Regions from separate parts of the Streptomyces sp. NPDC102490 genome, predicted to be linked through region 1. Evidence: riboswitches for the same ligand, from Rfam matches in the RefSeq annotation. Region 1 holds a riboswitch; each other region holds the start of a gene.
What was found. Region 1 has a riboswitch for cyclic di-AMP ahead of ACIRGB_RS20580 (C40 family peptidase). Riboswitches for the same ligand answer to the same signal wherever they lie in the genome.
Positions count from the first base shown of each region.

Region 1 (5,110 bases):
GGATCGTCTTCCTCGGGACACCGGTGGACGAGACCTCCGCGAACGACGTGATGGCGCAGTTCATGTACCTGGAGCACCAGGCGCCGGACCGGGACATCGAGCTCTACGTCAACTCGCCCGGCGGCTCCTTCACCGCCATGACGGCGATCTACGACACGATGCGCTACGTCGCCTGCGACGTGGCGACGACCTGCCTCGGGCAGGCCGGTTCGTCCGCCGCGGTGCTGCTGGCGGCGGGCACCCCCGGCAAGCGCTCCGTCCTGCCGGGCGCCCGAATGGTGCTCCACCAGCCGGCGCTCACCGAACCGGTGCAGGGGCAGGCGAGCGACCTGGCCGTCCACGCCGACGAGTTGGTCCGCGTCCGCGCCCGCCTGGAGGAGATCCTCGTACGGCACACGGGCCGCAGTCCCGAGCAGGTGAGCGCGGACCTCGAGCGGGAAACGGTCCTCGACGCCCGACAGGCGCTGGAGTACGGCCTGGTGGACCGGATCGTCCCCGGCCGCAGGACCCCGCCCGCCTCGCCCGGCGCGAGGTGATCCGCCGGTGCTGCCACCCGAGTTGCCCCCGCTGCCGGCCCTGACCCGCGCCGAGGCCGAGGTCGTCGACGGCTATCTGGACGTCGTCGATCTGCTCGGGCGCATCAACCCCGGGCGGGACGGCGACACCTACGGCGCCCTGCGCGCCGCCCAGGCACTGGTCGGCAAGGCGGTGGCGCTGCGTGACGCGCTGGCGCTGATGCACCGGCGCGGCGAGACGGAGGTGCACGCCGCCACCCTGGCCCGGGCGCTGCGGGTGCTGGACGGAGAGCGCCGGACGGCGCGGGTCGGCCTCCCGCCGCCTTCCGGGAAGTGAGAAAGCCCGGTCGGCTGCGGCCCGGCGCCGGGTCGATGCGGCAGCGGGCCGAAACGGACCAAACGGCGTACCCCCTTTCGGCGTAGGGACACCGCCGATTGATGACCGGCCGGACTTGCGGCGCCCCGCGCCCGGCCGGTGCGACGCGCCACTCCGCCGCTGGTCCCGGGGCCGTCACCGGGCCCGGCGGCACGTCGAACACGGAGTGGCGACCCGAACGGGTGAGTGGGGTGTAACAACACAAAGGGCACGTTCCGTTGGGATTTTCTCCTCGCGGGGGACAAGATCCGTGACTGACGACAAGCCCCCGCCGCAGCGGCGGGGCGGTCCGGGCGGACGCCGAGTCCTGCCGCCGTCCGGACGACCGGTCGCGAGGGAAGTGGATCGGCAGGAGTGGAGGACCCGAGCACGACGGGTCGCCGGCACGGCCGCCTTTGCGAGAGGTGCCGGGCCGAGCGGTCCTTGGGGTGAAGCCGCACTCGTGCGGCCGGGCAACTTCGCCAGCCCGAATCCGACAGGTCATCCTTCACAGGCGGCTGACGAAGGGTTGCGCATGTCCGCGCTCAATCGTGTCCCGTCGCTGATGGCTCGTGCCGGTACGGCCTCGGCCCTCACCCTCGCCGCCGTGGGCGGCTCCGTCGTGGTCCCCGGTGCCGCCTCCGAGGCGGCCGCGGCGAGCCATGCGACCAAGGCCCTCAGGATCGCCGCTTCCAAACAGGGTTCCCCGTACCGCTGGGGCGCCATCGGCCCCCACCGGTTCGACTGCTCCGGCCTGACGCTGTACTCGTTCAAGAAGGCCGGCAAGAAGCTGCCACGCACCGCGGCGCAGCAGTACAACAAGACCCGCCACATCTCCGCCAAGCACCGCAAGGTCGGCGACCTCGTGTTCTTCCACTCCGGCCGGAGCGTCTACCACGTGGGTATCTACGCCGGGAAGGGCAGGCTCTGGCACGCTCCGAAGACCGGGGACGTGGTGCGGTTGCAGAAGATCTGGACGTCAGGCGTCTGGTACGGCCGGGTCAAGTAGCCCGCCCGCGGGAGTGACGGCGTTCTGCCCGGCCGTCACTCCCGCGGGTGCCGCCGGCCCGCTCGGGGGTGTCCAGGGCAGTTCGATGGAGACGGTCTTGCCCCCCTCGCGCGTGGGCCGGACCCGCAGCCTGCCGCCGCACTCGGCGGTCAGCCAGCGGATGATCACCATGCCCCGCCCGTTGTCCTGCTGGACGGCGGCGGGCAGCCGCTTGGGGAAGCGCGGATGGCTGTCGGTGACGCCGAGCCGCAACCGCTCGTCGTCGTCGAGGACGAGGTCCACCGTGAAGGTCGGCGACTGCCCGAACGTGTGCTGGACCGCGTTGGTCGCCAGTTCGGAGACGATGAGCCGCACGGTCTCGGACAACTCGGCGTCGCCCGGCAGCCCCCATTCCGCCAGGGTGCCGACCACATAGGTCCGCGCGGCGGCCACCGAGGCGGGATCGCTCGGCAGAGTGACGGATGCTTCCAGATGGTCTGCCATGGCGACGTCGTCCCTTTCTCACGGGACCGCAGGCCCGACACGGAGTGGATGGTTCGAGTACGGTCCCGGACTGGTGCTTCGCCGCCAGACTGCCATCACCTGACCCGTGAAGGGCGGCGATCCACCAAGATATGCATATATCTGTCGCTCGAAGCGGTGAACTCTGCGACGGCAGAGCGTATTTGGGCGGCGCATAAGGAGTAGGGGGAGTTGTCCCATGCAGCACGGTCCCGTGGTGCGCCGCCGGAAGCTGGGCGCGGAACTGCGCGCCCTGCGCATGGCGGCGGGCATCACCAGCGGCGAGGCCGCCCGGCTCGCGGGCTGGCACCAGTCGAAGGTCAGCCGGATCGAGACGGGGACGAGCGGGGTGAAACCGGCCGACGTGCGGTTACTGCTCGACGTCTACGGCGTGGACGACGAGCAGCTGCGGGGGCTGCTGGTGATGCTGGCGCGCTCCGAGGACGCGGGGGGACGCCACCACTGGTGGCACGCGTACCGCGGGGTGCTGCCACCGACCTACCGCGACTTCATCAGCCTGGAGTCGCAGGCCGGCGCGATGCGCACCCTGGAGACCACGGTGGTGCCCGGCCTGCTCCAGACGCCGGAGTACGCCCGCGCGGTGACGCGGGCCGCGGTGGACGGCATGCCGGCGGAACGGCTGGAGACGCTGGTGGAGGTCCGGCTGGCCCGGCAGGACGTGCTGCGCCGCGAGCCGCCCCTGGAGCTGACCGCGGTCCTGGACGAGGCGGTGCTGCGCCGGGAGGTGGGCGGGCCCGGGGTGATGGCCCGTCAACTGGAGCGACTGGTCGAGGCCGCTCGGCTCCCCCATGTCCGGCTCCAGGTCCTGCCGTTTGCCGCCGGGGCGCATATCGGCGTCACCGGCCCTTTCGTAATCTTCTCCTTTTCGAGCACTTCTGATCTGGACGTGGTTGTTCTCGACCACTTGACGAGTAGCCTGCACCTCGAACGGAAAGAAGACCTAGAGGCCTATACCGAGGCCTTCAACGCCCTTCTGATCCATGCCCTTTCGCCCGAGGACTCGTTGGACTTCATCGCCGCGACCGCGGCAGGCGCGTAAGGAGGCACCATGTCAGGCTTCATGTCCGAACGTTCCGAACGTCCTCGGAACATCCCTGTCAGCACCGATCTGACCGGTGTGCGGTGGCTGCGCAGCAGCTACAGCACCGGAGCGAACAACTGCGTGGAGACGGCCCGTCCGTCGGCCGGCCGCTGGGCCGGGCTGCTCGCCGTGCGCGACTCCAAGGACCCGGCCGGACCCGCCCTGCTCTTCTCCCCCGGGAGCTGGACGGCGTTCACCACCCGCGTCCACCGGGACTGACCCGGGCGGTCTCCGGACGGCACACGGCCGTGTCCCGCCGACTCATGGCCGCGTGTCGCCGATCACCCGTACAGCGCGTTCGATCTGATCCCCGGAGAGGTCCCCCCGAGCGGTCAGCCTGAGCCGTGAGATGCCGTCGGGCACCGAAGGAGGGCGGAAGCAGCCCACGGCCAGGCCGGCCGCCCGGCAGTCGGCCGCCCACCGCACCGCCCCCTCCGGGGAGGGCGCGCGCACCGAGACGACCGCGGCGTCCGGACGGACCGCGTCCAGACCCGCGGCGGTCAGGCGCGCGTGCAGCTCGGCGGCGACGGAACGGGCCCGCGCGGCCCGCTCCGGCTCGCGGCCCAGCAGCCTGAGCGCCGCCAGGGCCGCCCCCGCCGCCGCGGGGGCCAGTCCGGTGTCGAAGATGAACGTACGGGCCGCGTTGACCAGGTGGTCGATCACCCGGGCGGGGCCCAGCACGGCGCCGCCCTGCGCGCCCAGCGACTTGGACAGCGTGACGGTCACGACGACGTCGTCGCGGCCCGCGAGACCCGCGCCGTGCGGGGCGCCCCGGCCCCCGTCACCGAGGACGCCGAGGCCGTGGGCGTCGTCGACGACCAGTCCGGCCCCGTGCGCCCGGCACGCGTCGGCGAGTGCGGCCAGCGGCGCGGCGTCGCCGTCCACCGAGAAGACCGTGTCGGACACCGCGACGGCGGGTCCGTCGTGCGTCGCCAGTGCCTTGCGCACGGCGTCCGGGTCGGCGTGCCCCACGACCTGGGTGGTGCCGCGGGCGAGCCGGCACCCGTCGATCAGCGAGGCGTGGTTGCCCGCGTCGGAGACGACGAGGCTGCCGTGCGGGGCCAGCGCGGTGACCGCGGCGAGGTTGGCCGCGTAGCCGGAGGAGAAGACGAGCGCGGCCTCGAACCCGCAGAAATCGGCCAGTTCGCGTTCAAGTTCGGCGTGCAGCGCGGTCGTGCCGGTCACCAGCCGCGAGCCGGTCGCGCCGCCGCCCCAGGTCCGCGCGGCCGCGGCCGCCCCCTCGACGACCTCCGGGTGCCGGGCCAGTCCCAGGTAGTCGTTGCTCGCCAGGTCCAGCAGCGGCGACACCGCCGGGCGGGGACGCAGCACCCGGACGAGTCCGGCCTCGCGGCGCGCCCGGTCCTGCTCGTCGATCCAGCCGAACGCCATGGGGCGGCCCTCCGGTGTTTTGTAGGCAATGAACAGACATTAGCGGTCCGGCCACCCCCGCGAGGTGTGGCGATACCCACACGTCGATCTGTCAGTGTTGTGCGAAGTCTCCTTGGCCGCGGGCGGCCCCTTAGGACAGGATCGGCTCTCATGGATCTGCTGAACACGCTGGTGGACAAGGGGCTTCGGCGCGAGTCGCCGACCCGCGAGGAGGCGCTCGCCGTCCTCGCCACTTCCGA
Region 1 is NZ_JBIWJU010000008.1:319,442-324,551, forward strand. It holds gene ACIRGB_RS20570 (ATP-dependent Clp protease proteolytic subunit) at 1-536, shown strand, start outside; gene ACIRGB_RS20575 (hypothetical protein) at 544-852, shown strand; cyclic di-AMP (ydaO/yuaA leader) riboswitch at 1,180-1,402, shown strand; gene ACIRGB_RS20580 (C40 family peptidase) at 1,406-1,879, shown strand; gene ACIRGB_RS20585 (ATP-binding protein) at 1,850-2,362, opposite strand; gene ACIRGB_RS20590 (helix-turn-helix domain-containing protein) at 2,580-3,440, shown strand; gene ACIRGB_RS20595 (DUF397 domain-containing protein) at 3,450-3,701, shown strand; gene ACIRGB_RS20600 (8-amino-7-oxononanoate synthase) at 3,744-4,871, opposite strand; gene bioB (biotin synthase BioB) at 5,022-5,110, shown strand, end outside.

Region 2 (5,110 bases), on a different contig from region 1:
ACGCCAGTATGACGGGGCCGGGTGGCGGGAGTCAGGTGTCGACGGGCACGGGTTCCGGAATGGGTGCCCCCACCGACCGGTCGGCGGGAGCCTCCCGACCGCACGCGTCGCCGCACGCCGCCGGGGGCACTCCTCGCGTCCGCGTGGCCGCATGTGCCGCCGGGGTCTCGCTCGCGTCCGCGTGGCCGCATGTGCCGCCGGGGTCTCGCTCGCGTCCGCGTGGCCGCATGTGCCGCCGGGGTCTCGCCCGCGCCCGCGTGGCCGCATGTGCCGCCGGGGTCTCGCCCGCGCCCGGTCAGACGTCCCGGCCGACCACCCGCCCGGTCACCTCTCCCAGCCCCACCCGGACCCCGTCCGGTCCCGGGGCCCAGGCCGTGAGGGTCACCACGTCCCCGTCCTCCAGGAACGTCCGCTTGCCGTCGGGCAGTTCCAGCGGGTCGCGGCCGTTCCAGGTCAGTTCGAGCAGCGATCCCCGCTCCCGCTCGGCCGGCCCGCTCACCGTGCCCGAGCCGTAGAGGTCGCCGGTGCGCAGCGAGGCGCCGTTGACCGTCATGTGGGCCAACTGCTGGGCGGCCGTCCAGTACATGGTGGAGAACGGCGGCTCGGAGACGACGTGGCCGTTGAGGGCGACGGAGATCCGCAGGTCGTAGCCGCCGGGGCCGTCCTGGTCGTCGGCGGTGTCGTCCAGGTAGGGCAGCAGCTCGTGCGTGCGCTCGGGCGGCGCCACCCGCGCCTCCTCCAGCGCGTCCAGCGGGGTGATCCACGCCGACACCGACGTGGCGAAGGACTTGCCGAGGAACGGGCCGAGGGGCACGTACTCCCACGCCTGGACGTCCCGCGCGGACCAGTCGTTGAGCAGGCAGAGCCCGAAGACGTGCTCGCGGAAGTCGCCGAGCGCCACCGGACGGCCCGGTGCGGACGGCACCCCCACGACGAAGCCGACCTCGGCCTCGATGTCGAGGCGTACGGAAGGGCCGAAGACGGGAGCGGCGTCGGCCGGTGCCTTGCGCTGCCCGGACGGGCGTACGACGTCGGTGCCGGACACGACGACCGTGCCGGAACGGCCGTGGTACCCGATCGGGAGGTGCTTCCAGTTCGGGGTGAGGGAGTCGGCGGCGTCGGGGCGGAAGATCTGGCCGACGTTGCGGGCGTGGTGCTCGGAGGCGTAGAAGTCGACGTAGTCGGCGACCTCGAAGGGCAGGTGCAGGGTCACCGACGACAGCGGATGGAAGAGCGGTTCCAGGACCTCGCGGTGGGAGGGGACCGTCACCCACGCCGTCAGCGCGCGCCGCACGTCCGACCACGCCGTCCGCCCGGCCGCCAGCAGCGGGTTGAGGGTGGGCCGTGCGAGCAGGGAGGCGTACGGCGAGCCGAGAGCGTGGGCCGCCGCGCCCGCGTCGAGGACGTGGTCGCCGAGCCGGACGCCCACCGTCCGGTCGCGCGAGCCGGGGATCGAGAACACGCCGTACGGAAGGTTGTGCGGACCGAAGGGATCGCCCTCGGGGACATCGAAGGGGGGCATCAGGTGCTGCCTCGCTTTCGTGCTCGCCATGTGCGCCGTGCGCGCCGTGTCTGCGTGGTCGGGCCACACGTTACGGCTGACCCACCGGTCTTGGGCAGTGCGACCGGAGGTGGCGGCGCCCGGGACGGGATCTTGACGCGGTGGTGTGCACGGGGACCGGTGTACAGGCCCTGACCCGGCTTTAGCCGATGATGTGTCAGGTTTTGGGCAGGATCGGGCGCACTCGTGCATCCTCATTCCAGTTCGAGCGCATTCGCTACGCCCTCGTTCGGAAGCGGTCACGGGTGAGTCGGACGGGTGCGGTGTCCGTATTCTCTGATCATGGACCGCACCGCATATTCCCTCGTCGCCACCGACCTGGACGGCACGCTGCTCCGCGGCGACGACACCGTCTCCGACCGGTCGCTGGCCGCGCTGGCGCGGGTCGCCGGGGCGGGGGCGCGGCACCTGGTGGTGACGGGGCGGCCGGCCCCCCGGGTGCGCCCCCTGCTGGACCGGCTCGGCGGCACGGGACTCGCGGTGTGCGGGCAGGGCGCGCAGGTGTACGACGCCGGGGCGCACCGGATGCTGTGGTCGGTCACCCTGGACCGGGAGCTGGCCGAGACCGCGCTCGGCAAGATCGAGGCCGAGGTGGGCCAGGTGCACGCCGCCGTCGACCAGGACGGCGTCGACGGCCTGACGCTCATCGAGCCGGGCTACCTGATGCCCCACCCGACGCTGCCCGCGGTGCGCGTCGAGCGGCGCGAGCAGCTGTGGTCCAGGCCGATCAGCAAGGTGCTGCTGCGCCACCCCGAGCTGACCGACGACGAACTGGCGACGACGGCGCGCGCGGTGGTCGGTTCCCTCGCCACGGTCACCATGTCGGGGCCCGGCACCGTTGAGTTGCAGCCCTGCGGCATCACGAAGGCGACCGGCCTGGCGCTGGCCGCCGAGCACCTGGGCCTCGACCGGCGGCGGACGCTCGCCTTCGGGGACATGCCCAACGACATCCCCATGTTCCACTGGGCGGCCCGCGGCGTCGCCATGGCCGGCGCCCACCCCGAACTCAAGGCGGTGGCCGACGAGGTCACCACGACGAACGAGGACGACGGCGTGGCCGTCGTCCTCGAGCGGATCTTCGGTACCTCTTAGGCGAGGACCGGGCGGCGTACGGCTCAGTACGCGCTGAAGACGTTGTCCATCGAGCCGTAGCGGTCGGCCGCGTAGTTGCAGGCGGCGGTGATGTTGGCGACCGGGTCGTACGGGTCCCAGGAGGTGCCGGGCACGTGGTACGCCTGGAAGGTCGGGTCGATCACCTGGAGCAGACCCTTGGACGGGGTGCCGTTGACGGCGTTGATGTCCCAGTTGTTGATGGCGAGCGGGTTGCCGGAGGACTCCCGCATGATGTTGCGGTGAATGCCCTCGTAGGTCCCGGGGATGCCGTGCTGGGCCATGATGGCGAGCGACTCGCGGATCCAGCCGTCGAGGTTGTCCGGGTACGTCGTGGCCGCCTTGGCGGCGGTCGTGGCGGCGGCCGGGGTGGCCGCGGAGGCGGTGGTGGCGCCGATGAGCGGCAGCGCGAGCACCGCGGCGCCGGTGCCGGCCACCGCGAGCTTGCGGACGAGGCGGCTGGTGCGGGCGTGACGGTTCTGACCGTTGGCAGACATGTGTCCCTCTCCTTACGCCTACGAGGTGAGCTGTCGGGTTCGGGCGGGGAGGTGCCCGGCCGCGCCCCTGACGGGTACGGCTTCACCCCGAGCCGCTCCGGTGGTGACCGGTGCGGCGACTTACCTGGGTCCCCCGCTCCTGCCGGCGAGTGTGTTGGGTGGATGACTGTGCGACGGGCGGTGGCAGGATTCGGCGTCCGCCCGACAGGCCGGGAACGTATGCGAGAGCACATGTCCGGAACAAGTGCAGGAATCACCCAACGTGCCTGTTGACCTTGGTCTGAGGCGTTTGAGGCTCTTGATCCTTTGCTGTTGCCAAGCCTCAACTGGCTTGCGGGGCAAAGGGAGGGCACAGGTTCGGGCGGGGTTGCCTGCGGGCGGCCCGGAGTGAGCCAACTCACTGGCCTCAGTAAGCACGGCAAAACGGGCATTCGACTCAACTAGGCGCCAACCGGCCGCAGGTGGGGACGGCTTCGGGTGTCGAGCGGCGGGAGGAGGGAAGCGGGGTGGGGAGTGGACCGCCGGGGAGGCGCCTGCCGGTCCTGCCGGGCGGCCGTACGCGGACCGGTGCGAGCGGGTGTGCGCGGGCCGGTGCGTGTGGGCCGTTGCGCGCGGACCGGTGCGGGCCGGTACGGGCGCGTGTGGCGATCGGGTGACGTTCTCGAAGTGCGGGCCGTTGGGAGGAGTGGTGGGATCTTCGGTGGCGGCTTCCGGCCCGTCCGCCCTCCTGATCCGGCTCGTCCCCTCTGGCGATATCAATCAAAATCTGCTCATATCACCTGATCAAAAACATACCGTTCATGATCCGATACCGACCAGCCTGTAACGGTGGGCGCTAGCGGTGATCGAAACGTGACCGGATACGCTGACTTGAGTGGTGGCAGCGACCTATCGACAAACCAGGTAATCGCCAGTAGACACCAGCAGACAGGAGACCCCTCGTGACCGTCGTCGGGCCGTTCGGGCTGAGCGTGCGGGACCAGGCTCTGGAAGCCGATGTCCAGGCCGGATTGGTTGCTGTCGAGGAAGGGTTGCTCGAGGCAACCAAAAGCGAGGTGCCGTTCATCACGGAGGCCGCCCAGCACCTGGTGCGGGCCGGCGGGAAGCGGTTCCGGCCGCTGCTGGTGATGCTCTCGGCCCAGTTCGGCGACCCCTACGCCCCCGGGATCGTGCCCTCGGCCGTGGTGGTGGAGCTGACCCACCTCGCCACGCTGTACCACGACGACGTGATGGACGAGGCCGCCGTGCGGCGCGGGGTGCCCAGCGCGAACACCCGCTGGGGCAACTCGGTCGCCGTCCTCACCGGTGACTTCCTGTTCGCCCGCGCCTCGCAGATCCTCGCCGACCTCGGCCCCGAGGCGGTCCGTGTCCAGGCCCTCGCGTTCGAGCGGCTGGTCACCGGCCAGATCCTGGAGACGGCCGGCCCGCAGGACGGCCGCGACCCGGTCGACCATTACCTGGACGTGCTGGGCGGCAAGACGGGATCGCTGGTGGCGGTCTCCTGCCGGTTCGGCGCGATGATGTCCGGCGCCGACGAGACGGTGGTCGACGTGCTGACCCAGTACGGCGAGCGGCTCGGTGTCGCCTTCCAGCTGGCGGACGACGTCCTGGACATCGCCTCCGACTCCGACGAGTCCGGCAAGACGCCCGGCACCGACCTGCGCGAGGGCATCCCCACCCTGCCCGTGCTGCGGCTGCGCGAACGGGCGGCCCGGCGGGGGCTCGCCGAGGACGTCGCGCTGTGCGAGCTGCTCGACTCCGACCTGAGCGACGACGCGCGGCACGCCGAGGCGCTGCGCCTGCTGCGCGCCCACCCCGCGCTGGAGCAGGCCCGCAAGGACACCGTCCGGTACGCCAAGGACGCCCGGGCCGCGCTGGCCCCGCTGCGGGAGTGCGACGCGAAGGCCGCGCTGATCGAGCTGTGCGACGCGGTGGTGCACCG
Region 2 is NZ_JBIWJU010000016.1:95,902-101,011, reverse strand. It holds gene fahA (fumarylacetoacetase) at 296-1,522, opposite strand; gene ACIRGB_RS32265 (HAD family hydrolase) at 1,844-2,653, shown strand; gene ACIRGB_RS32260 (transglycosylase SLT domain-containing protein) at 2,677-3,168, opposite strand; cyclic di-AMP (ydaO/yuaA leader) riboswitch at 3,170-3,326, opposite strand; gene ACIRGB_RS32255 (polyprenyl synthetase family protein) at 4,110-5,110, shown strand, end outside.
Region 2: another riboswitch for cyclic di-AMP. It lies ahead of ACIRGB_RS32260 (transglycosylase SLT domain-containing protein); the one in region 1 lies ahead of ACIRGB_RS20580 (C40 family peptidase).

Region 3 (5,110 bases), on a different contig from region 1:
CGAGCCCGCGCACGCCAAGGGCAAGACCGGCATTCCGGGAGAGCGGAAGGCCGAGCTGATGACCCACCTGCTGAACATCGACCCGCCGGACCACACCCGGCTGCGCCGACTGGTCAGCAAGGCGTTCACGCCCCGCCGGGTGGCCGAGTTCGCGCCCCGGGTGCAGGAGCTGGCCGACGGCCTCATCGACCGGTTCGCCGCCACCGGCTCCGCCGACCTGATCCACGACTTCGCCTTCCCCCTGCCCATCTACGCCATCTGCGACCTGCTCGGCGTCCCCCGCGAGGACCAGGACGACTTCCGGGACTGGGCGGGCATGATGATCCGTCACGGCGGCGGCCCGCGGGGCGGTGTCGCCCGGTCGGTGAAGAAGATGCGCGGCTACCTCGCCGAGCTCATCCACCGCAAGCGCGCCGCGCTGCCGCCCGAGCCGGCTCCCGGCGAGGACCTCATCTCCGGTCTGATCCGCGCCTCGGACCACGGCGAGCACCTCACCGAGAACGAGGCCGCGGCCATGGCCTTCATCCTGCTCTTCGCGGGGTTCGAGACCACCGTCAACCTCATCGGCAACGGCACCTACGCCCTGCTCACCCACCCCGAGCAGCGGGCGCGGCTCCAGACCTCCCTCGCCGCCGGGGAGCGCGGCCTGCTGGAGACCGGCGTCGAGGAACTGCTGCGCTACGACGGCCCGGTGGAGCTGGCCACCTGGCGCTTCGCCACCCGGCCGCTGACCATCGGCGGCCAGGACGTCGCGGCCGGCGACCCCGTCCTCGTCGTCCTCGCCGCCGCCGACCGGGACCCGGAGCGGTTCTCCGACCCGGACACCCTCGACCTCGCCCGCCGCGACAGCCAGCACCTCGGGTACGGCCACGGCATCCACTACTGCCTCGGCGCCCCGCTCGCCCGGCTGGAGGGGCAGACGGCGCTGGCCACGCTCCTCACCCGGCTGCCGGACCTCCGCCTCGCCGCGGACCCGGCCGAACTGCGCTGGCGCGGCGGCCTCATCATGCGAGGTCTGCGCACCTTGCCGGTGGCGTTCACGCCGTTCGCGTCATCGGCCGGCAACGGTCCGTCGACGACGCAAAAGTGACACGCGCTCAACTCTGTGATCTTCACGTGATCTGCGCGGCATGAACTTGTGACAACCGATGATCTCCCTATACGTTCACGGATCAACGTGGTGTCGAGCGTCATCCGCCACGTGACCCCCCGTCGTCTCGTGAAAGGTCGTCGCATGCTCTCCGGGAACGGTCGTCACCGCCGCCCCCGCCAGGCACCCGCCCTGGTCGTCGCCGCCGGAGTGACCGGCTCCGCCATCGCGATCCCGCTGCTCGGCGCCACCGGCGCCCACGCGGCCGACTCGGCGGCCTGGGACCAGGTGGCCGAGTGCGAGACCGGCGGCGCCTGGAGCCAGAACAGCGGCAACGGCTACTACGGCGGCCTGCAACTGTCCCAGGACGCCTGGGAGCAGTACGGCGGCCTGGACTACGCCCCCAGTGCCGACCGGGCCAGTCGCTCCCAGCAGATAAGAATCGCCGAGAAGATACACGCGGCCCAGGGCATCGCCGCCTGGCCGACCTGCGGTCTGCTCGCCGGCCTGGGCAACGACTCCGGGGTCACGGGCGGCGGCTCGGACGCGGCCGGTGACGGGGCGTCGGAGGGTTCGGACACCTCGGGGGAGGCGGACACCACCAAGTCGTCCGGCTCGCCCACGACCACCGGATCGCCCGAGTCGTCCCCGTCGTCCGAGTCATCCGGCTCGACCGAAACGTCCGGCTCGACCGGGACGGCGGAGTCGACGCCCGAGGCGTCCTCTTCGTCCCCTTCGCCCTCTTCTTCGTCCTCGTCTGACACGTCGTCCGACGGTTCCGGCGGCGCGTCCGGTCACGCCGACCCCTCCACCAAGTCGGACACTTCCCCCGAATCCGACTCCTCCGCCCGTGCCGAACCGCGGGAGACCGAAGGCTCGTCCGGCGACGGGCGGCACCGCGGCGACAGCGCGGACGAGGGCGCCGCGAAGGAGGGCCGCACGGACACGGCGACGGGGCGGCACGCCTCGCGCGACGGTGGCGCGCGGGACGCCGGAGGCGACCGTTACGTCGTCCGCACCGGCGACAGTCTGTGGGCCATCGCCGACTCCCTTGACGTCGACGGCGGATGGCATGCGCTCTACGCCGGCAACGAGGCGGTCGTCGGTGCCGACCCCGACCACATCCTGCCCGGTCAGACGCTCACGGTCACGGGCGAATCGGGCGAAAAGTAGGGGGAGTTCACGTCACGGTTAGAGACTGTATGTCCCTTTTGGATCTCGTGAGAGATAGGTCTCAGAAGCCGTGATCGTCTTTGAAAAACCGCGGAGTGCGTGTCTACGGTCATGACCGCTCGCCACCGCGGGCCCCGACAGTCGCAACGCCGAATCCTGCCAGCGGCCGTACGGGAACAGTCGTCGCGTCAAGCGCCGAAGGCAGGAGCGGGGGACCCAAGGTAAGCGCCACACCGGGCAGTTGAGCCGGAGCGGCTAGGGGTGGAGCCGAGTTCCGCGAGGAACCCGGCCGGGCAACTCAACCGGCCCGAACCCGACAGCTCACCTCGCAGGCGTCGGTGAGGGGATCAACCATGCTGTTTTCCGGCAAGGGCAAGCACCGTCGTCCGTCCAAGGCCACCCGTGTCATCGCCGTCGCCGGCGTCACCGGTGCCGCCGTCGCCGCCCCGCTGATGGCGGCCGGCAACGCCTCCGCCGCCACCACGTCCGAGTGGGACGCCGTCGCCCAGTGCGAGTCCGGCGGCAACTGGTCCATCAACACCGGCAACGGTTACTACGGCGGTCTGCAGTTCTCCGCCTCCACCTGGGCCGCCTACGGCGGTACGCAGTACGCCTCCACCGCCGACCAGGCGAGCAAGTCCCAGCAGATCCAGATCGCCGAGAAGGTGCTCGCGGGCCAGGGCAAGGGTGCCTGGCCGGTCTGCGGCACCGGCCTGTCGGGCGCCGCGAACACCGGTGGCGGCTCGCAGGACAGCGGTTCCGGCAGCTCCCAGAGCTCGCAGAGCTCCCAGAGCCAGAGCAGCGGCTCCACCGCCGAGCGCTCCACCGAGCAGAAGGCCTCCCGCTCCTCCGAGCGTCCGGCCGCGGAGCAGAAGACCGACAAGGCCGAGAAGAAGACCGTCACCACCCCGACCGGCAAGAAGGTCAAGAAGGGCGACGGCGAGTACAAGGTCGTCAAGGGTGACACCCTCAGCTCGATCGCCGCGGAGCACGACGTCAAGGGCGGCTGGGCCAAGCTGTTCAAGCTGAACGACGACATCGTCGACCAGGCCGACCTGATCTACCCGGGCCAGCAGCTGCACCTCAAGTAAGCGGCGGCGGCTCCCGCGACTTCCCGCCCCGGTGCGTGTTCCCCCCGTACGCACCGGGGCGGGTTTTTCGCGTCGCGCCCCCGCCGGGGCCCGCCCCCGGTTCCGTCCCGGTTTCCGGAAACGTCTTTGTTCCGTTCGGAAACAATTTACTCTCGGTTCTGTCCAGCGGGTGGGCGATCGGCTGGCCGATCGCCCGGAGCCGGTTAGGCTCGGTCCCGCAGAGCCGCCGCGGTCCTGCGGGACCCGCGCGTCACACCGAAGCGTCACATTGAAGAAGGAGATGCTCGTGCCGTCCATCGACGTCGTCGTAGCCCGGGAAATCCTGGACTCCCGAGGCAACCCCACGGTCGAGGTCGAGGTCGGCCTCGACGACGGCAGCACGGGTCGTGCCGCCGTTCCCTCCGGCGCCTCCACCGGTGCCTTCGAGGCCATCGAACTCCGTGACGGCGACCAGAGCCGTTACCTCGGCAAGGGCGTCGAGAAGGCCGTGCTGGCCGTCATCGAGCAGATCGGCCCGGAGCTGGTCGGCTACGACGCCACCGAGCAGCGCCTGATCGACCAGGCCATGTTCGACCTGGACGCCACCGACAACAAGGGCTCGCTCGGCGCCAACGCCATCCTCGGCGTCTCCCTCGCCGTCGCCCACGCCGCCTCCGAGGCCAGCGACCTGCCGCTCTTCCGCTACCTGGGCGGTCCGAACGCGCACCTGCTGCCGGTGCCGATGATGAACATCCTGAACGGCGGCTCGCACGCCGACTCCAACGTGGACATCCAGGAGTTCATGATCGCCCCGATCGGCGCGGAGTCCTTCTCCGAGGCGCTGCGCTGGGGCGCCGAGGTCTACCACACGCTCAAGAAGGTCCTGAAGAACAAGGGCCTGGCCACCGGCCTGGGCGACGAGGGCGGCTTCGCCCCGAACCTCGGCTCCAACCGCGAGGCCCTCGACCTCATCCTGGAGGCGATCAAGGAGGCCGGCTACACCCCCGGCGAGCAGATCGCCCTCGCGCTCGACGTCGCCGCGTCCGAGTTCTACAAGGACGGCTCCTACTCCTTCGAGGGCAAGACCCGCACGGCCGCCGAGATGACCGAGTACTACGCCGAACTGGTGGACGCGTACCCGCTGGTCTCCATCGAGGACCCGCTGTTCGAGGACGACTGGGACGGCTGGAAGACCATCACCGCCCAGCTCGGCGACAAGGTCCAGCTGGTCGGCGACGACCTGTTCGTCACCAACCCGGAGCGCCTGGCCCGCGGCATCGAGGAGAACTCGGCCAACGCCCTGCTGGTCAAGGTCAACCAGATCGGTTCGCTGACCGAGACCCTGGACGCCGTGGAGCTGGCCCAGCGCAACGGCTTCAAGTGCATGATGTCCCACCGCTCCGGCGAGACCGAGGACGTCACCATCGCCGACCTGGCCGTCGCCACCAACTGCGGCCAGATCAAGACCGGCGCCCCGGCCCGCTCCGAGCGGGTGGCCAAGTACAACCAGCTGCTGCGCATCGAGGAGATCCTCGACGACGCCGCGGTGTACGCCGGCCGCAGCGCGTTCCCCCGCTTCAAGGGCTGACAGCCCGTAGAAGGACAGCGTCGTACGTACGTCCCCGTATCCGGTCCCGTACCGTGTGCGGGGACGTACGCGCGTGCACGGGAGGCGGAGACCAGATGGCCGTGAAGGACCGGGACCGTTTCTCCACCGCGACCAGGATCCGGATCATCGGGGAGCAGACCGCGGCCCGGGTCTACCGCTCGCAGACCA
Region 3 is NZ_JBIWJU010000006.1:84,415-89,524, reverse strand. It holds gene ACIRGB_RS14755 (cytochrome P450) at 1-1,090, shown strand, start outside; gene ACIRGB_RS14750 (transglycosylase family protein) at 1,235-2,263, shown strand; cyclic di-AMP (ydaO/yuaA leader) riboswitch at 2,447-2,613, shown strand; gene ACIRGB_RS14745 (transglycosylase family protein) at 2,617-3,354, shown strand; gene eno (phosphopyruvate hydratase) at 3,641-4,921, shown strand; gene divIC (cell division protein DivIC) at 5,017-5,110, shown strand, end outside.
Region 3: another riboswitch for cyclic di-AMP. It lies ahead of ACIRGB_RS14745 (transglycosylase family protein); the one in region 1 lies ahead of ACIRGB_RS20580 (C40 family peptidase).

Region 4 (5,110 bases), on a different contig from region 1:
AACTCGCCGCCGATGGTGGCCGCGAGTCCCACCCGGTCCACAAAGTCGTGGTGCGTGAAGCGGTGGACGTCCTTCGCGGACAGGCGAGGGTACGGCGCGAAGAAGCGGTAGTACTTCGACTCGTCGGACACCTGCTCGTAGAAGCTGACCAGGCGCTCGGCGTCATCAACGGTGATGGGGCGGACGCGCGCGGTGCCGCCGTCGCGCAGCACCACGTCGGCTTCCCAGTGGGCGGGGTACTCGTGCCGGTCCGACGAGGTCTGCATGGGCCCCAGAGTACGGCTCGCGTCCGACAACGGCGCGGGGCAGTCTGTGGGGGCACGAGCTCGGACCGAGGCCGCGGTCCGAGCACCGCACGGGACGGCGCACGCGGTCGTCCCGGCTTGCTTCACGATGTGGGAAACTGGTCTAGACAACCTGGTCTAGACAACTTCAACCCCCTGAACACCTGAAGGGCAGCATCACATGGCTGAGCGCCGCGTCAACGTCGGCTGGGCCGAGGGTCTCCACGCCCGCCCCGCCTCCATCTTCGTCCGAGCCGCCACGGCCACAGGCGTCCCGGTGACGATCGCCAAGGCCGACGGGTCGCCCGTCAACGCGGCCTCCATGCTGGCCGTCCTCGGCCTCGGCGCCCAGGGGGGCGAGGAGATCGTCCTCGCCTCCGACGCCGAGGGCGCGGAGGCCGCCCTGGACCGGCTGGCGAAGCTGGTCGCCGAGGGGCTCGAGGAGCTTCCCGAGACCGTCTGAGCGACCGTCCGAGCCCTGCGGACAGCAGCACCGAAAGGCCCTCCGGGACACCGGACGGGCCTTTCGTTTCTTTTCGCGTCCGTTTCTCCGCTCCTTCGGCTCGCCCGCCCGTTGTTCATCCTCTTTACGGGGCAGCGGAAAACACCGGACGGAATTCCCCGCCCTTTGTATACGGCACCCGCGTTACCGACGCGGGCCCGCCGTGTTTACGGGATGTTGCGCATTCCTCACACTCTCCGTCCGCCCGCCGCCGGAGGCGAAGCGCAGCCGGTGCGCGGACGCCGACCGCTCGATGTGCAGGGTCATGAGCGCCCGCGCGCGTTCGCCGTCGCCCCGGGCCACGGCGTCGGTGATCGCGCCGTGCTCCGCCCAGTACTCCACCGGGCCGACCGGCGCCTCCACCACGTACATCCAGGCGATCTTGTGGCGGAGCTGGGTCAGCAGCGCCGTCAGGGAGGGGCTGTCCGCCGCCCGGGCGAGGGTCTCGTGGAACCAGCCGCCCAGTGAGCGCAGTTCCTCGCCGGTGCCCTGCCTGGCCCGTTCCTGCCCCAGTCTGACCAGGCCGCGCAACACCTTGAGGTGGGCCTCGGTGCGCCGCCGGGCGGCCCGGGAGGCCCCGAGCGGCTCCAGGAGCGTGCGCGTCTCCAGGAGGTCGGCGGCCTCCCGCTCGGTCGGCTCCGCCACGCACGCGCCCGCGTGCCGCCGGGTCACCACGAAACCCTCGGCCTCCAGCGTGCGCAGGGCCTCGCGGACGGGGACGCGGGAGACGCCGTAGCGGCGGGCGAGGAGTTCCTCGGTGAGCCGGCTCCCGCGGCCGTGTACACCGGAGACGATGTCGTCCCGGATCGCCGTGCACACCGAATGCGCCGGAATACGCATGAGCGACCTCCCCTTGACCCCCGTGAAACCCGGTGATTGACGTGTGCCGCACGAACCCAGGCCAATCAAGCGATATTAAATGCGAAAAGCCCCGGCTCGGGAAGCCGGGGCTTTCGGACGTCGTCTCTGTCAGACGTTCACGCCGTGGGAGCGGAGGTAGGCGACGGGGTCCATGTCCGAGCCGTACTCGGGGCTCGTACGGGCCTCGAAGTGCAGGTGCGGTCCGGTGACGTTGCCGGTGGCGCCGGAGAGGCCGATCTGCTGGCCCGGCTCGACCGACTGGCCGACCGAGACGCCGATGGACGACAGGTGCCCGTACTGCGTGTACGTGCCGTCGTGCATCTTGATCACGACCTGGTTGCCGTACGCCCCGCCCCAGCCGGCCTCGACGACGGTGCCGACGCCCACGGCGTGCACGGTCGTGCCGCTGGAGGCGTGGAAGTCGATGCCGGTGTGGCTGCCGGAGGACCACAGGGAACTGCCGGCCTGGTAGGCGGTGGAGACGTAGGAGGCGGTGATCGGCGCGACGAAGGTGTTGAGGCGCTTGCGCTCCGCCTCCCGCGCGGCGCGCTCCTTGGCCTCGCGCGCCTGCTTGGCCGCCTCGGCCGCCCGCTCGCGGGCCGCTTCCCGGGCCGCCTCGCGGGCGGCGGCGTCCGCGGCCGCCTGCTGCTGGGCGAGGGCCTGGGCGTCTATCTCGTCGGCGACGGAGTCGCCGATGGTGACGACCGGGGTGAGTCCGCTCTGCTCCACCGCGGGCTCGGCGGCGAGCGCGGGAGCCGCGAGGGTGCCGACGACGCCGGTGGTGGCGAGGGCCGCGACTCCCGCCGCGCGGGCGGTGGTGCGGTGCACCCGGCCGGTGCGCCGGTGCTTCCCGGTGGCGCGCGTGAACGCCATGTAGAGGCTTGTCCTTTCCTTCCCTCTCGCCTACCGGGTTAGCTGACGGGTTCGGAGGTGGAAGGTCTCCTACGGACCCCCTCGCGCTGCGCGCGGGCGTCCGATTCACCCCAGGGACTGCGTTGGGTCCCCGGCTCCCCTGGCTCGCGCCGTACGGGGACTCGGCGATGACTGTCCGGTGCCGCGGGTGCGGCGCACTGCCTGACGAACAGCCCGGAAGACGCTAAACGCGGCTGCGTTCAATTCTCAAACGCAACAGGCTTTTTGTAGCGCACGCCACAGGGCAGACGGGCAGCCATTCCCCCAATCCGGACAAACGGCGGCCCTGGTGACACTCCGGTCACCAGGGCCACTCCGCGCGCGGGTCGCTACTCGGCGGCCACCACGGTGACTTCGCCGATACCGAGGGCCTCGACGGGCTCCTTGATCTGCGCCGCGTCGCCGACGAGGACCGTCACGAGGCGGTCCACCGGGAAGGCGTTCACGACCGCCGCGGTGGCCTCCACGGTGCCCGTGGCGGCCAGTTGACGGTAGAGCGTGGCCTGGAAGTCGTCGGACAGGTGCTGCTCGACCTGGTCGGCCAGCGTGCTCGCCACGGCCGCCGCCGTCTCGTACTTCAGCGGCGCCACGCCCACCAGGTTCTGCACGGCCACGTCGCGCTCGGCGTCGGTGAGCCCCTCCGCGGCGAGCTTGCGCAGCACCGTCCACAGGTCCTCCAGGGCGGGACCGGTGTTGGGGGTGTCGACGGACCCGCTGATGGCGAGCATCGCGGCGCCCGTACCGTCCGGCGCGGAGCGCAGGACCTGGCCGAACGCCCGTACGCCGTAGGTGTAGCCCTTCTCCTCGCGCAGGACGCGGTCCAGGCGCGAGGTGAGGGTGCCGCCGAGGCAGTAGGTGCCGAGCACCTGCGCGGGCCACACGCGGTCGTGCCGGTCGGCGCCGGTGCGGCCGATCAGCAGCTGCGTCTGGACGGCGCCGGGACGGTCCACGATGACGACCCGGCCCCGGTCGTCGGCGGTCACCGGGGGGACGGGGCGCGGCTCGGCGGCCGAGCCGGTCCACGCGCCCAGGGTGTCGCCGAGCAGCGCGTCCAGGTCGACACCGGTGAGGTCGCCGACGACCACCGCGGTGGCCGTGGCGGGGCGGACGTGCCGCTCGTAGAAGGCGCGTACGGCGGCCGAGTCGATGGCCGCGACCGTCTCCTCGGTGCCCTGGCGCGGGCGCGACATGCGCGAGTCGGCCGGGAACAGCTCCTTGGAGAGTTCCTTCGCGGCGCGCCGGGAGGGGTTGGCCAGCTCGTGCGGGATCTCGTCGAGCCGGTTGCGCACCAGCCGTTCGACCTCGCCGTCCGCGAAGGCGGGCGCCCTGAGGGCGTCGGCGACCAGGCCGAGGGCCTTGGCCAGGCGCGAGGCGGGCACCTCCAGGCTCAGCCGGACGCCGGGGTGGTCGGCATGCGCGTCGAGGGTGGCGCCGCAGCGCTCCAGCTCGGCGGCGAACTCCTCCGCCGAGTGCTTGTCGGTGCCCTCCGAGAAGGCGCGCGCCATGATCGTGGCGACACCGTCGAGACCGGCGGGCTCGGCCTCCAGGGGGGCGTCGAGGAGCACCTCGACTGCGACGACCTGCTGGCCGGGGCGGTGGCAGCGCAGCACGGTGAGGCCGTTGTCGAGGCGGCCGCGCTCGGGGGCGGGGAACGCCCACGGCTTGGGCTCGCCGGCCTGCGGCTGGGCGTGGAATTCCATGGTGGCGAGCTCGGTCACTTGGCCGCCTCCTCGTTCTCGTCGGTGGCGTCGGTCGGGTCGGCGCCGGTCTCGTCGGCGGGGGCGGTGGGCTCGTAGACGAGCACCGCGCGGTTGTCGGGGCGCAGGCGGGCCTTGGCGACCTCCTGGACCTCCTGTGCGGTCACCTCGAGGACCCGCTGCACGGCGGTGAGGGCGAGTTGCGGGTCGCCGAACAGGACGGCGTACCGGCACAGTTCGTCCGCGCGGCCCGCGACCGTGCCCAGGCGGTCCAGCCACTCGCGCTCGAGCTGGGCCTGGGCGCGCTCCATCTCCTCGGCCGTGGGGCCCTCCTCGGCGAACCGGGCCAGCTCCTCGTCGATGGCCGTCTCGATGACCGGGACCTCCACGTCACCGGACGTCTTCACGTCCAGCCACCCCAGGGAGGGCGCCCCGGCGAGCCGCAGCAGGCCGAACCCGGCGGCGACGGCGGTGCGGTCGCGGCGTACGAGCCGGTTGTACAGGCGGGACGACTCGCCGCCGCCCAGGACGGTCAGGGCCAGGTCGGCCGCGTCGCACGCGCGCGTGCCGTCCTCCGGCAGGCGGTAGGCCGCCATCAGGGCACGGGCCGGGACCTCCTCCTCGACGATCTCGCGCAGCTGCCCGCCCATGACGTCGGGCAGCGAACCGTCGCGGGGAGGCTGCTTGCCGTCGTGCGAGGCGATGGAGCCGAAGTACTTCTCGATCCAGGCGAGCGTCTGCTCCGGGTCGATGTCGCCGACGACCGACAGCACCGCGTTGTTGGGCGCGTAGTAGGTGCGGAAGAACGCGCGCGCGTCCTCCAGGGTCGCCGCGTCCAGGTCCGCCATCGAACC
Region 4 is NZ_JBIWJU010000013.1:194,785-199,894, forward strand. It holds gene ACIRGB_RS28815 (GNAT family N-acetyltransferase) at 1-266, opposite strand, end outside; gene ACIRGB_RS28820 (HPr family phosphocarrier protein) at 466-747, shown strand; gene ACIRGB_RS28825 (GntR family transcriptional regulator) at 931-1,626, opposite strand; gene ACIRGB_RS28830 (M23 family metallopeptidase) at 1,756-2,520, opposite strand; cyclic di-AMP (ydaO/yuaA leader) riboswitch at 2,533-2,697, opposite strand; gene ACIRGB_RS28835 (M16 family metallopeptidase) at 2,889-4,277, opposite strand; gene ACIRGB_RS28840 (M16 family metallopeptidase) at 4,274-5,110, opposite strand, start outside.
Region 4: another riboswitch for cyclic di-AMP. It lies ahead of ACIRGB_RS28830 (M23 family metallopeptidase); the one in region 1 lies ahead of ACIRGB_RS20580 (C40 family peptidase).